DNA from 3 places in the Streptomyces sp. SS1-1 genome. Region 2 is predicted to be linked to each of the others. Evidence: riboswitches for the same ligand, from Rfam matches in the RefSeq annotation. Region 2 holds a riboswitch; each other region holds the start of a gene.
The links. A riboswitch is a leader RNA that binds a small molecule or an ion and turns the genes downstream of it on or off. The one in region 2 is predicted to bind thiamine pyrophosphate.
Positions count from the first base shown of each region.

Region 1: another riboswitch for thiamine pyrophosphate. It lies ahead of thiO (glycine oxidase ThiO); the one in region 2 lies ahead of F8R89_RS25495 (thiamine ABC transporter substrate binding subunit).
Region 3: another riboswitch for thiamine pyrophosphate. It lies ahead of thiC (phosphomethylpyrimidine synthase ThiC); the one in region 2 lies ahead of F8R89_RS25495 (thiamine ABC transporter substrate binding subunit).

Region 1 covers NZ_WBXN01000004.1:1,892,742-1,897,046, reverse strand. The annotation lists gene F8R89_RS09830 (thiazole synthase) at 1-360, opposite strand, end outside; gene thiS (sulfur carrier protein ThiS) at 364-564, opposite strand; gene thiO (glycine oxidase ThiO) at 561-1,721, opposite strand; TPP riboswitch at 1,719-1,830, opposite strand; gene F8R89_RS09815 (hypothetical protein) at 1,883-2,227, shown strand; gene F8R89_RS09810 (hypothetical protein) at 2,352-3,545, shown strand; gene F8R89_RS09805 (NAD(P)/FAD-dependent oxidoreductase) at 3,602-4,305, shown strand, end outside.
Region 2 covers NZ_WBXN01000004.1:5,213,165-5,217,469, forward strand. The annotation lists gene F8R89_RS25480 (hypothetical protein) at 1-426, opposite strand, end outside; gene F8R89_RS36860 (hypothetical protein) at 915-1,073, shown strand; gene rlmN (23S rRNA (adenine(2503)-C(2))-methyltransferase RlmN) at 1,199-2,305, shown strand; TPP riboswitch at 2,330-2,435, shown strand; gene F8R89_RS25495 (thiamine ABC transporter substrate binding subunit) at 2,515-3,606, shown strand; gene F8R89_RS25500 (ABC transporter permease) at 3,582-4,305, shown strand, end outside.
Region 3 covers NZ_WBXN01000004.1:3,608,476-3,612,780, reverse strand. The annotation lists gene F8R89_RS17800 (YibE/F family protein) at 1-1,084, opposite strand, end outside; TPP riboswitch at 1,156-1,312, shown strand; gene thiC (phosphomethylpyrimidine synthase ThiC) at 1,305-3,107, shown strand; gene F8R89_RS36770 (hypothetical protein) at 3,160-3,648, shown strand; gene F8R89_RS17785 (hypothetical protein) at 3,680-4,305, opposite strand, start outside.

The DNA of each region.
Region 1 (4,305 bases), 3.3 Mb from region 2:
CTCCGCCGCGTCCAGCAGTTCGACCGGGTCCGGCAGCAGGGTCCGCTCGTCGGCGATGACCTCCAGCTTGACCAGGTCCGTGCCGAGCGCCTCGCGCGCGAGGCGGGCCGTCAGCACCGCCTCGCCCGCCGTGAAGCACCCCGCGGTGTTCGGCAGCACCCGGATGCCGAGCCGGTCGAGGACGGAGAGGACCGAGCCGTGCACCGACGGGTCCACCCGCCGCATCGCGACGGTCGTCAGCTCCGTCCCGGACGCCACCAGCGCCCGCTCCAGGACGTCCAGGCTGGGCGCCCCGCCCGTGCCCATGATCAGCCGGGAGCCGAGGGACAGGTCCCCGAGGAGGAGAGGGTCGTCGGCCATGGGTCAGCCTCCTTGGACGGCGGTCAGGACCTCGACGCGGTCGCCCTCGCGCAGCGGCGTCGACGGCCACTGCGCGCGCGGGACGACGGTCTCGTTGAGGGCGGCGGCCACCCCGGAGGGGGCCGCCGTGAGCAGCCGGACGGCGGCGTCGAGCGCGGTGCCGGGGTCGACACGGCGCCGCTCCCCGTTGAGCGAGATGTTCATGCCGGCTGCTCCTGGGGGACGGCGGCGAACCGCAGCGGAGTGAAGTCGCGGGCCGCGTCCGGCAGTTCACCGGTGGCCAGGACATGCGCGAGGACGTCGCCGGTGACCGGCGCCAGCAGCACGCCGTTGCGGTGGTGACCGGTGGCCAGCAGCAGCCCGTCGAGGGCGGTCGGGCCGAGCAGCGGCGCGTTGTCGGGGGAGGCCGGGCGCAGGCCCGCCCGGGTCTCGGTCAGCGGCAGCTCGGTGATGCCGGGCACCAGCTCGTGGGCGTCGCGCAGCAGCTCGTACACGCCGCCCGCGGTCACCGTCGTGTCCCAGCCCAGCTCCTCGCTCGTCGCCCCGACGACCAGCTCCCCGCTCTCGCGCGGCACCAGGTACACCTGGCTGCCCCGGACCATCGCGCGCACGGTACGGCTCAGGAACGGCGCGAGGCCCCTCGGCACGGTCAGCCGCAGCACCTGCCCCTTCACGGGCCGCACGGGCGGCCGTACGTCGTCCGGGACGCCCGCGAGCCGGCCGCTCAGGCTGCCCGCCGCGAGGACCACCCGGTCCGCGCGCAGCGCCGTGCCGTCCGTGGTGGTGACCCCCGCCGCCCGGTCCGCCGTGAGGTCCAGGCGCTCGGCCCAGGCCCGGTGGAAGGTCACACCGGCGCGCTCGCACGCCTCCAGCAGCGCCCCGGCCAGCCGCCGGGGGTCGATCTGGTGGTCGCCGTCCACCCGCAGCCCGCCGCGCACACCGGGCGCGAGCATCGGCTCCAGACGCCGGCATTCCCGGCCGGTCAGCCACGCGGAGTCCAGCCCCGAACGGGTCTGCAGGGCGTGCAGCTCCCGCAGGTGGGCGCGGTCGTCCGCGTCCAGGGCGACGGCGAGCGTGCCGCAGCGGCGATAGCCGAGGGCGTGCCCGGTGAGGTCGGTCAGCTCGGCCGCGAAGTCCGGGTAGCGGCGGGCCGATTCGAGGGTGAGCCCCAGCAGCGTCTGCTCGCCGTAGTGGAGTTCGGTGACGGCGGCCAGCATCCCGGCCGCCACCTGGGCGGCCCCGCCGCCCGGCTCCGGGTCCACCACGGACGTGGCGAACCCGCGTTGCGCGGCCCGCCACGCCGTGACCAGGCCGATGATCCCGCCCCCGACGACGAGGACGTCTGACGTACGTGAGGACATGGGCGTCCAGCCCCTCCCTTCGCCGGCATGACCCGGATCAGGTTCGTACGGTCGGAGGCCGCCAGCCTCCCTCTCAGCCCGGTGCGTCCGGGCTCCCGCGAGTGCTCTACGGTGGCCACCCTAGCCCGCAGCCCCAGGTATCGGTAAGGGAGCCTCCCCGCATGGCCCGCTCGCTCGACGGTCTCGTCCTCGCCCCCGTCGCCGACCAGGCGCCGGGGCAGGTGGGGACGCGCACCCGGTTCACCTACCACGAGCGGGACGGCGTGGTCTGGGCCGAGTACACCGGCGGCGACGTCGTGCGCGGGCACCTTGTCGGCACCCGGGACGGCGACCGGCTGGACTTCCGGTACGTGCAGCTCAAGCGGGACGGCACGACCTCCTCGGGCCACTGCGTGTCCACGGTGGGCGAACTCCCCGACGGGCGCGTGCGCCTGACGGAGACCTGGGAGTGGGAGTCGCAGGCGGGCAGCGGCACCAGTGTCGTCGAGCAGGTGCCCGCGTCCTGACGGCGGTACGGCGGAGAAGGCGCCGGGCGTACAACCGTCGGAGATCCGCGAGGGTCCAACCGGAGAAGGGCCGTTCCCCCGGAAGGCGCCGTCCGCCTCCCGCGTCCCAGCAGAGGATGTCTCCATGCCGACACTCCCGTACCACCGCCGCGCCTCCCGTGCCGTCGCCGGCGCCCTCGGCGCCGCCGGCCTGATCGTGCTGGCCGCGGCTCCCGCCGCCTTCGGCGAGGAAGCCGAACCCGACCTGGTCCTCGGAGGCGTCGAGCCGGTCCATGGGCTGCGGCCGGGGGACACGTTCGACCTGCCGGTCACCGTGGCGAACAAGGGCACCGTGACCGCCGAGAAGGCGTGGGTCTCCTACTCCGTCACCCGGGGGCTCGATTTCGTGGACGTCCCCTCCAACTGCCGTGTGCAGCACGTCAGGTCCTACGACGAGATGCCCGAGTACTGGACCGCGACGTGCGCGTACGACCAGCCGGTGGAGCCGGGCGCCGTCCTCACGCCCGAGAAGCCTCTCCGGGTCAAGGCACTGGACCGCGCCTACAACGACAGGCTGCGGCTGCGGATCGGGTACGGGTCCGCCCCGTCGGACGACGAGAACGGGGAGCCGTCGGAGCAGGGGACCGCGCCGGCCGTGGGACTGGTCGAGGGGCCGGCCGGGGGCGCGGGTTCCGCGCAGTACGTCCGCGTGCCGGTCACCACCGTCAACACGGCCGACCAGCAGGTGACGGGTACCGCGTTGAGCGGGAAGGTCGGCGACACGGTGACGATGAAGGTGGCGTTCGCCAACGCCGGGCCCGCCTGGCTCCTGGAGGAGGACGGGGTGTCGGGCGTCCAGATCCTGATCAGGCTTCCCGCCGGAACCTCGGTCGTCAAGCGCGACTACTACTGCCACGACAAGGGCGGGACGTATCACTGCCCCTCGCACTTCGGTCTGAACATGGAGGAGGACGCCCACCTGGCCTACACGTTCAAGCTGAGGATCGACAAGCGGATCGCCGGCGCCAAGGGCTCGATCGCGCTGAGCCCCGAACACCGCTCGTTCGACCCCGACAGGTCCAACGACAAGGCCGACATCACGCTGGACGTGACGGGCGGAGGGACGACCGGCTCGACGGGTGGCTCGACAGGCGGCTCGGCGGGTGGCACGGCCGGCGGGTCGACGTCGACCGGTGGCGCCGGAACCACGGGGGGCGGCGAACTGGCGGACACCGGCTCCTCGACGCTGCCCCTCACGGGCGTGGCCGCCGCGGTGGTGGTCGCGGGTGCGGGCACGCTCGCCGTCGCGCGCCGCGGGCGGGGCCGGAACCCGAGCTGACGACGAGTGTCTATGGTGATCGGGTGAGCGAGCCAACCACCCAGTCACCGCGGTCCGTGGTCGTCGCCGGCGCCGGCATGGCCGGTGTGCAGACGGCGGTCGCCCTGCGGGAGAAGGGCTTCGCCGGGACGATCACCCTGATCGGCGCCGAGGCCCACCAGCCCTACGACCGCCCGCCCCTGTCCAAGGCCGTGCTGCTCGGCACGGCCGAGGGCTCCGCGTTCGACGTCGACTTCGAGGCGCTCGGCGTCGAACTCCGCCTCGGCTGCGAGGTGCTGGGCGTCCGCACCGCCGACCGCGTCCTGGACACCGAGACCGGGCCCGTCCCGTACGACGTGCTGGTCCTCGCCACCGGTGCCGAACCCCTGCGGCTGCCCGGCACCGAGGGCGTCCCCGGCGTGCACCTGCTGCGCACCCTGGACGACGCCGAACGGCTGCGCCCGGTGCTCGCCCGGCAGCACGACGTCGTGGTCGTCGGCGCCGGCTGGATCGGCGCCGAGTTCACCACCGCCGCCCGCGAGGCCGGCTGCGCGGTCACCGTCGTGGAGGCCGCCGAACGGCCGCTCGCGGGCGCCCTGCCCGCCGAGGTCGCCGCGCCGATGGCCGCCTGGTACGCGGACAGCGGTGCCGTCCTGCGCACCGGCACGCGCGTGGAGCGCGTCGAGGCCGGAGCGGTCGTCCTGGACGACGGCACGCGCGTGCCCGCCGGCGCCGTCGTCGTCGGCATCGGGGCCCGGCCCGCCACCGCCTGGCTCACCGG
Region 2 (4,305 bases):
GACTCGACTCCCGATGAACGCCACCAGTTGGCGTCCGTTGCAAACGACGGCTACGGGAATTCCTCGGCTAGTGCAGTATCCTCCCACTTGCTTTAGCGCGGCGTTCAGGTTTCCGTTACCTCGGGCCAGGGCAGGCAAAGAGACTTCTCTTGCCTTAGCGTCTAGGGGCAACTCGAAATAGGTGCCCTCCTTTTTCGCCTCGACAATCATCTGCCGCTTAGGTAGTCCGAGGACGTAGTCGGCATACAAGCCCTCGTGGCTCTCCTCCGGAGTGCATTGCTCTCTAGGCCACTGCAGGGCATCGAAGATGATTCGGTCGATTAGATGTAGACGAGTGGTTGCCTCATTTCGACTCCTCGACTTGTCGTCGGAGTCGACCAGATCTGAAATAACTTCGAACCCGATCTCATACTTCGACGCGGCCATGACCCGTCCCCCCTGCTGACCAAAGCTCAGGTGGGTCATGGTAGCCAGCACTGAGCGCTTCGCACCTGCATCAGGTTGAAATTACTTACGGCCTCGTCGCCCACCTCGGCAGTGCACACATGCTCTGCTCTGGTGCTGAGACGTGCCACACCGTGGGCTCCAGGGCTTGCTCTGGAGCGAACACACCAGCACTGTGACGTGTGGTGGTGTGACGGCAAGGGCGGTGAAAGGTCGGCAGCGCAGCAGGGCGTCGGCGTCCGCCGATCGCGCTGACCTGGTCAGACATGCCCACATCTTCTAAGCACCAGTCCCAGGGCCATGATCTACCGATGGATGAGTACGCGTGGCCTACGGGTCCTGAGGTGCCCGCCGCGGACTTGGTGCGGAGCAGTTGGGAGGCAACCGTCGCGGCCCTGCCTATAGAGGCCCGGGTCACCGGAGAGGTCATCGGTCGCCGGCCCTTCGGCGTCTTCATACGGATAGTCGGCGTGCCGCACGCCGTAGCGCTGGCGGAGATCACGGCCATGCCGCAGGGGATGGACCTCCCGGCCCTGGGCACCTTCGTCAGTGGGGCGGTCTACTGGCACACCGCACATAACCACCAGGTCAAGGTCCGGCTCGACGAGTGGCAGGCGGCCGACGAGTGATCGCTGCTGGGCCGTCCCTGGGCCGTGCGAGGTTGGCCGACGATGACAGACGGCACCCGTGGGTGACCGCCCCCACCCCGCTCCGGCCTGGGCATCCAGAGTTGATCTGCCACACTGGAAGGGTTATGCCTGCACCCGGAGAACTCACATTCGTCGCCCCGCGCGGAGCCAAGAAGCCGCCGCGGCATCTTGCCGATCTCACGCCCGGTGAGCGCAAGGACGCCGTCGCCGCGATCGGCGAGAAGCCGTTTCGTGCCAAGCAGCTCTCGCAGCACTACTTCGCGCGGTACGCGCACGATCCGGAGCAGTGGACCGACATCCCCGCCGGGTCCCGCGCCAAGCTGCGGGAGGAGCTGTTTCCCGAGCTGATGAGCGTCGTGCGGCATCTGTCGACCGACGAGGGGACCACGCGCAAGACGCTGTGGCGGCTGTTCGACGGGACGCTCGTGGAGTCCGTGCTGATGCGGTACCCGGACCGGGTCACCATGTGCATCAGTTCGCAGGCCGGGTGCGGGATGAACTGCCCCTTCTGCGCGACCGGCCAGGCCGGCCTCGACCGGAATCTGTCCACCGCCGAGATCGTCCATCAGATCGTCGACGGGATGCGGGCGCTCCGGGACGGGGAGGTTCCCGGGGGGCCGGCCCGGCTGTCCAACATCGTCTTCATGGGGATGGGTGAGCCGCTCGCCAACTACAAGCGTGTCGTCGGGGCCATCCGGCGGCTCACCGATCCGGAGCCGGACGGGCTGGGGCTCTCGCAGCGGGGGATCACCGTCTCGACCGTCGGGCTCGTGCCTGCCATTCACCGGTTCGCCGATGAGGGGTTCAAGTGCCGGCTCGCCATCTCGCTGCACGCCCCCGACGACGAGCTGCGCGACACCCTCGTCCCCGTGAACACGCGGTGGAAGGTGCGGGAGGTGCTGGACGCCGGGTGGGAGTACGCGGCCCGGTCCGGTCGCCGGCTGTCCATCGAGTACGCGCTCATCCGGGACATCAACGACCAGGCCTGGCGTGGTGACCGGCTCGGGCGGCTGCTCAAGGGCAAGCCCGTGCATGTGAATCTGATTCCGCTGAACCCGACGCCGGGATCGAAGTGGACCGCCTCGCGGCCCGAGGACGAGAAGGCGTTCGTCGAGGCCATCGCCGCGCACGGTGTGCCGGTGACGATCCGGGACACCCGTGGTCAGGAGATCGACGGGGCGTGTGGTCAGCTCGCCGCCACCGAGCGGTAGTCTGACCGGCGTCAACACATCTGCATATTCCGACAGGGGAGCGCCACAGCGCTGAGAGTGCGGCACCGGCCGCAGACCCTCCGAACCTGGCCCAGGTCATTCTGGGTAGGGAGATCGGTCATCACTCGAGCTGTTGCGCCCTGCCCGAGCCCCTCCCCGGGGCCACGGGCAGGGCCGCGTCTCTTCCTGGTCACTCCAGGAGGAATCAAGTGGGCATCACCAAGAAGGTCACGGTCCTGGCCGTTGGGCTGGGGCTCGTCACGCTGGCCGGCTGCGGGTCGTCCGACGGCTCCGGCGACGGCAGCGGCAGCGGCGGCGGTTCCCGGACCGTCACCCTCGTCAGCCACAACTCGTGGGCCGTGTCCAAGGACGTCCTCGCCGCCTTCGAGAAGCAGTCCGGCTACAAGGTCCGGGTCCTCAAGGACGGCGACGCCGGGCAGGCCGTCAACAAGGCCGTCCTGACCAAGGACAACCCCCAGGGCGACGTCTTCTTCGGCGTCGACAACACCCTGCTGTCCCGGGCCCTCGACAACGGCCTGTTCCAGTCGTACGAGGCCAAGGGCTCCGGCAAGGTCGCGCCTGAGTTCCGGGTCGACCAGGACAAGCACCGCGTCACCCCCGTCGACACCGGCGACGTCTGCGTCAACTACGACAAGGCGTACTTCAGCGAGCACAAGCTCACCCCGCCGACCTCGTTCGACGACCTGGTCAAGCCCGCGTACAAAGACCTCCTCGTCACCGAGAACGCCTCGACCTCCTCGCCCGGCCTGGGCTTCCTGCTCGGCACCGCCGCCAAGTACGGCGACGACGGTTGGCAGGACTACTGGAAGAAGCTGAAGGCCAACGGCGTCAAGGTCGTCGACGGCTGGGAGCAGGCGTACAACGAGGAGTTCTCCGGTTCCGCCGGCGGCAAGAAGGCCAAGGGTGACCGGCCGCTCGTCGTCTCGTACGCCTCCTCGCCGCCCGCCGAGGTGATCTACGCCGACCCGCGGCCCTCGGACGCGCCGACGGGGGTCGTGGAGGGCACCTGCTTCCGGCAGGTCGAGTACGCCGGTCTGCTCAGCAACGCCAAGAACGCCGAGGGCGGCAAGGCGCTGATCGACTTCCTGCTGTCCGAGACGTTCCAGGCCGACATGCCGATGAACATGTTCGTGTACCCGGTGCGCGAGGGCGCCCAGGTGCCGAAGGAGTTCACCGAGTACGGGCCGGCGGCGAAGAACCCCGAGACCATGGAGCCGGCGAAGATCGCCGCCCACCGTGACGACTGGGTCAAGTCGTGGACCTCGCTCGTCCTCAGGTAAAGGGGCGCCGTACGCGGGGCGCGGCGGCGCGGCTCGGTCTCGTGGCCGTGCCCGTCGCGTTCTTCGCGGTCTTCTTCGCCTACCCGGTCGCCGCGATCGTCGCGCGCGGCCTGCACGTCGACGGGGTGTGGCGGTTCGGGCGGCTGTGGGACGTGCTCGGGCAGTCCGACATCCGGCACGTGCTGTGGTTCACCACCTGGCAGGCCCTCGCCTCCACCGCGCTCACCCTGCTGATCGCGCTGCCCGGCGCCTATGTCTTCGCCCGCTTCGACTTCCCCGGCAAACAGGTCCTGCGGGCCGTGGTGACCGTGCCGTTCGTGCTGCCCACGGTCGTCGTCGGCACGGCGTTCCTCGCGCTCGTCGGCCGCGGCGGGCTGCTGGACGAACTGTGGGGCGTACGGCTGGACACCACCGTGTGGGCGATCCTGCTCGCGCACGTCTTCTTCAACTACGCCGTCGTCGTACGGACGGTGGGCGGTCTGTGGGCCCAGCTGGACCCCCGGCAGGAGGAGGCCGCCCGGATGCTCGGGGCGTCCCGCTGGACCGCCTGGCGGACCGTCACGCTGCCGGCGCTCGGGCCCGCCGTGGCCGCCGCCGCGCTCATGGTCTTCCTGTTCACCTTCACGTCCTTCGGCGTGGTCCAGATCCTCGGCGGTCCGGCCTTCTCCACCCTGGAGGTCGAGATCTACCGGCAGACCT
Region 3 (4,305 bases), 1.6 Mb from region 2:
GGGTGACCGTCACGTCGTCGAGCACACCGAGCGAGCCGATGATGATCCCGGCCAGCAGCAGACCGCTCATGTCGATGGACGGGTACAGGCCGTGGATGAGGCCCGTGTTGTCGTCGGTGTTGCCGGTGAGCGCCGCCCAGTCCATGAACACCGAGCCGAGGACGCCGATCAGCAGGAGCGAGACCAGGGTGCCGAGGACCGCGACCGACGTGCGCGCCGAGAGGCCGTGGCACATGTAGAGCGCGATCAGCATGATGGCGCTCGCCCCCACCACCGCCACGACCAGCGGGTTCGAGCCCTGCAGGATCGCCGGCAGGATGAAGAAGTTGAGCAGCAGGAAGCTGATGGCCAGCGAGACCAGCGCCATGACGCCCCGCAGCCGTCCGACGAGTACGACGGCGACGGCGAAGATCCCGGCCAGCAAAGTGAGCGGGACGCGCCGGTTGACGTCGGCGACGGCGTACTGGAGGTCCTTGGGGGCGGACGGTTCGTAGGCGACCACGACCTCCTGGCCCTCGCTCAACTGCCGTGACTGGTCGGGCTGGACGATCTCCGTGAACGTACGGCCCTTGTCGTCCCCCGTGTCGACGCGGATGGTCGCCTTCTTGCAGGTGCCGCTCTCCTCCCGCCTGCCGGAGGAGCCCTGCGCGGCCGAGTCGCCCCCGGCCGGCGGAGCCCCGCCGGCGCCCACGTCCTTGCAGCTCAGCTCGACCACCTTGGTGACCGTGGCCTGATGGGTCTGCCGGTCGAAGCCGACACCGGTCCGCTCGTGCGCGGGGGCGCCGCCCGGCCAGAGCACGGCGAGGCCGACGACCACCGCCGCGGCGAACGGGATGAGGACGGCCGCGATGACCTTGCGCAGATGCCGGGAGACGGGAGCGGCCGGACCGTGGGAGTGGCTGTGGGAGTGCCCATGGCCGGGGCCGCGCTCGGGTCCGTGTCCGTGCCCGCCGTCGGGCCCGCCTCCTGGCGCCCCTGAACCCCGGTGCTCCGCAGGGTCGTTGTGCCGGTCGGGGTCGTCGCCCGGGCCGTGGCCGCGGCGCGGTTCGTGCGGCGGGTACGGAGGTTCATGCGTCGTGGTCACCGCCCGATCATCGCAAGAACGGTGGGGGCCCTCTGTTCACCGCGCCCGGACGGGCGCTAGCGTGGAGGCACCTTTGTACACGCGGGAGCTCGGAGCACCGGGCTGAGAGGGCGCTGACCTCCGTCCCAGCGATGTTTCACATGAAACATCGGCGGACGGACACCGCTGCGTCGACCGCCGAACCTGTTACCGGGTAATGCCGGCGTAGGGAGTAGGTCTCATGACCATCAAGGACGCGCGCACGCCTGCCTCGAACCAGGACGAATCGCCCCTGCCGGGCGAATCCTCCGCTGAGGCCGGGAAGTCCATCGGCTGGCACAAGGCGTATGTCGAGGGCTCACGCCCCGATCTGCGGGTGCCGGTCCGCCAGGTGCACCTCACCAACGGGCAGTCGGTCACGCTGTACGACACCTCGGGCCCGTACACCGATCCGGCCGCCGAGACCGACGTCCGCCGCGGGCTGCCCCCGCTGCGGGAGAACTGGATCATCGCCCGCGGGGACACCGAAGAGTACGCGGGCCGGCCGGTGCGGCCCGAGGACGACGGGATCAAGCACACCGCGCCGCGCGGAGGTCTGCGCAACCTCGACGCGGTGTTCCCGGGACGGCCGCGCCAGCCCCGGCGCAGCCGTGACGGACAGGCGGTGACGCAACTCGCGTACGCCCGCCGGGGGGAGATCACCCCCGAGATGGAGTTCGTGGCGATCCGGGAGAACGTCGACCCCGAGGTGGTCCGTGCGGAGATCGCCGCGGGGCGGGCGGTCCTGCCCGCCAACGTCAACCACCCGGAGATCGAGCCGATGATCATCGGCAAGCGGTTCCTGGTGAAGGTCAACGCCAACATCGGCAACTCGGCGGTGACGTCCTCCATCGAGGAGGAGGTCGAGAAGATGACCTGGGCGACCCGCTGGGGCGCCGACACGGTCATGGACCTCTCCACCGGCCGCAACATCCACACCACGCGCGAGTGGGTGCTGCGCAACTCGCCCGTGCCCATCGGCACGGTGCCGCTGTACCAGGCGCTGGAGAAGGTCGACGGCAAGGCCGAGGAACTGACCTGGGAGATCTACAAGGACACGGTCATCGAGCAGGCCGAGCAGGGCGTGGACTACATGACGGTCCATGCGGGCGTGCGCCTGCCGTACGTGCCGCTCACCGCGAACCGTAAGACGGGCATCGTCTCGCGGGGCGGCTCGATCATGGCCGCGTGGTGCCTGGCGCACCACAAGGAGAGCTTCCTGTACGAGAACTTCGAGGAGCTCTGCGAGATCCTCGCCGCCTACGACGTGACGTACTCGCTCGGCGACGGCCTGCGGCCGGGGTCGATCGCGGATGCCAACGACGAGGCGCAGTTCGCGGAGTTGAGGACGCTCGGGGAACTCAACACCATCGCCAAGCGGTTCGACGTCCAGACCATGATCGAGGGCCCGGGACACGTCCCGATGCACAAGATCAAGGAGAACATCGACCTCCAGCAGGAGATCTGCGAGGAGGCCCCGTTCTACACGCTGGGCCCGCTGACGACGGATGTCGCCCCGGCCTACGACCACATCACCTCGGGCATCGGCGCGGCGATGATCGCCTGGTGGGGCACGGCGATGCTCTGCTACGTGACGCCCAAGGAGCACCTGGGCCTGCCCAACCGTGACGACGTCAAGACCGGCGTCATCACCTACAAGATCGCCGCGCACGCCGCGGACCTCGCCAAGGGCCACCCGGGCGCCCAGGAGTGGGACGACGCCCTGTCCGACGCCCGCTTCGAGTTCCGCTGGGAGGACCAGTTCAACCTGGCGCTCGACCCGGACACGGCACGCGAGTTCCACGACGAGACCCTGCCGGCCGAGCCCGCGAAGACGGCCCACTTCTGCTCGATGTGCGGGCCGAAGTTCTGCTCGATGAAGATCTCCCAGGACATCCGCCGGCGCCACGGCGGCTCCCAGGACGAGATCGAGGAGGGCATGGCCCAGAAGTCCAAGGAGTTCGCGGCGGCGGGCAACAGGGTGTATCTGCCGATCGCGGACTGATCGTCCGAACTCCCGGTGTCCCTCGCGTACTTCGCGGGGGACACTGACTCCTGTGCGTGAACTGAAGAAGTGCGCCGTCATCGGGGGAATCGCGGCCGTCGTCGCCTTGACGGGCTGCAGCAGTGGCCAGGACCGGGCAGCGCCCTCCCCTCACACCGTGCCGCACCACGCCGAGGCCTCCACGGCCGGCGCGACGCCGTCGGAGCGTGCCGAGCGCGTGCCCGGGGAGACCGTGACCGAAGCCCCGGTCCTTCCCGGGGGAGAGGTCGTGGCTCAGGCCGTGAACGTCAGCGGCAACCGTGAGGTGGCCCTTCGCGGTGGCATCCAGGCCGGGACCCTGTCGATCCTCGTGAACTGCCAGGGCCGGGGCACGTTGACCGTCTCCGGGGAACCGGTCGGGATGAGCTTTCCCCTCGAATGCGTCGAGGGAGAAGTCAGCGGCACCCTCAACCAGTTGTCACAGAAGCGCGCCCGCGACCACGGCACCGTGCACGTGGCCGCCCCGTCCGGGGTCCGCTGGGCACTCACCGTGGGACGGTGACGCGAGGGGGCCAGCGGCCCGGGGCCGCGCCTCACTCCGGCTGGTGTTCCGGGCCTCCGAAGTCCGGGCTCGTGTAGTCCGGGCTCGAGAAGCGTGGGCGGTGGCCCCCGGCGGGGCCCTCGTCCGGGCTGCTGAACCCGGGGCGGCCGTAGCCGAGGTTCGGCATCCGGCCCGCCGGGGTCGACGGTGAGGTGGGGTGCAGGGCGGCGGCCGTGCCGGCGTCGGCGAGCGCGTCCCGCAGGAAGGGCAGGATGCCGCGTTCCAGCAGGGCCTCCCGCCAGGCGTCCCTGGCCAGGACCACTTCCTCGCTCAGCGCGCCGTAGGGCGTGCCGTCGAGGGCGGGCCGGTTGCGCAGGGCGGTCAGCAGGAGCCCGGCGCCGGCGACCAGGATGGCCGCCGCCGCGATGGCTCCGAAGACCCATCCGGTGGTGAGCATCGTCTGGGCGAAGGCCTGCTCGGGGTTGAACATCTTGAGGATGTATCCGACGAGCAGGAATATCGCTGCGGCGGTGCCGGCGAGGACGGGTGCCAGGACCGCGAGGACGGCGACGAGGCCGGGTCCCGCGGTCTCGGCGACCTCTCCCACGGTGGTGGCGAGTCCCATCGCGCCCCCGCCCGGCTCACCGGAGCCGGTCTCACGGGACGACGACGAAGAGC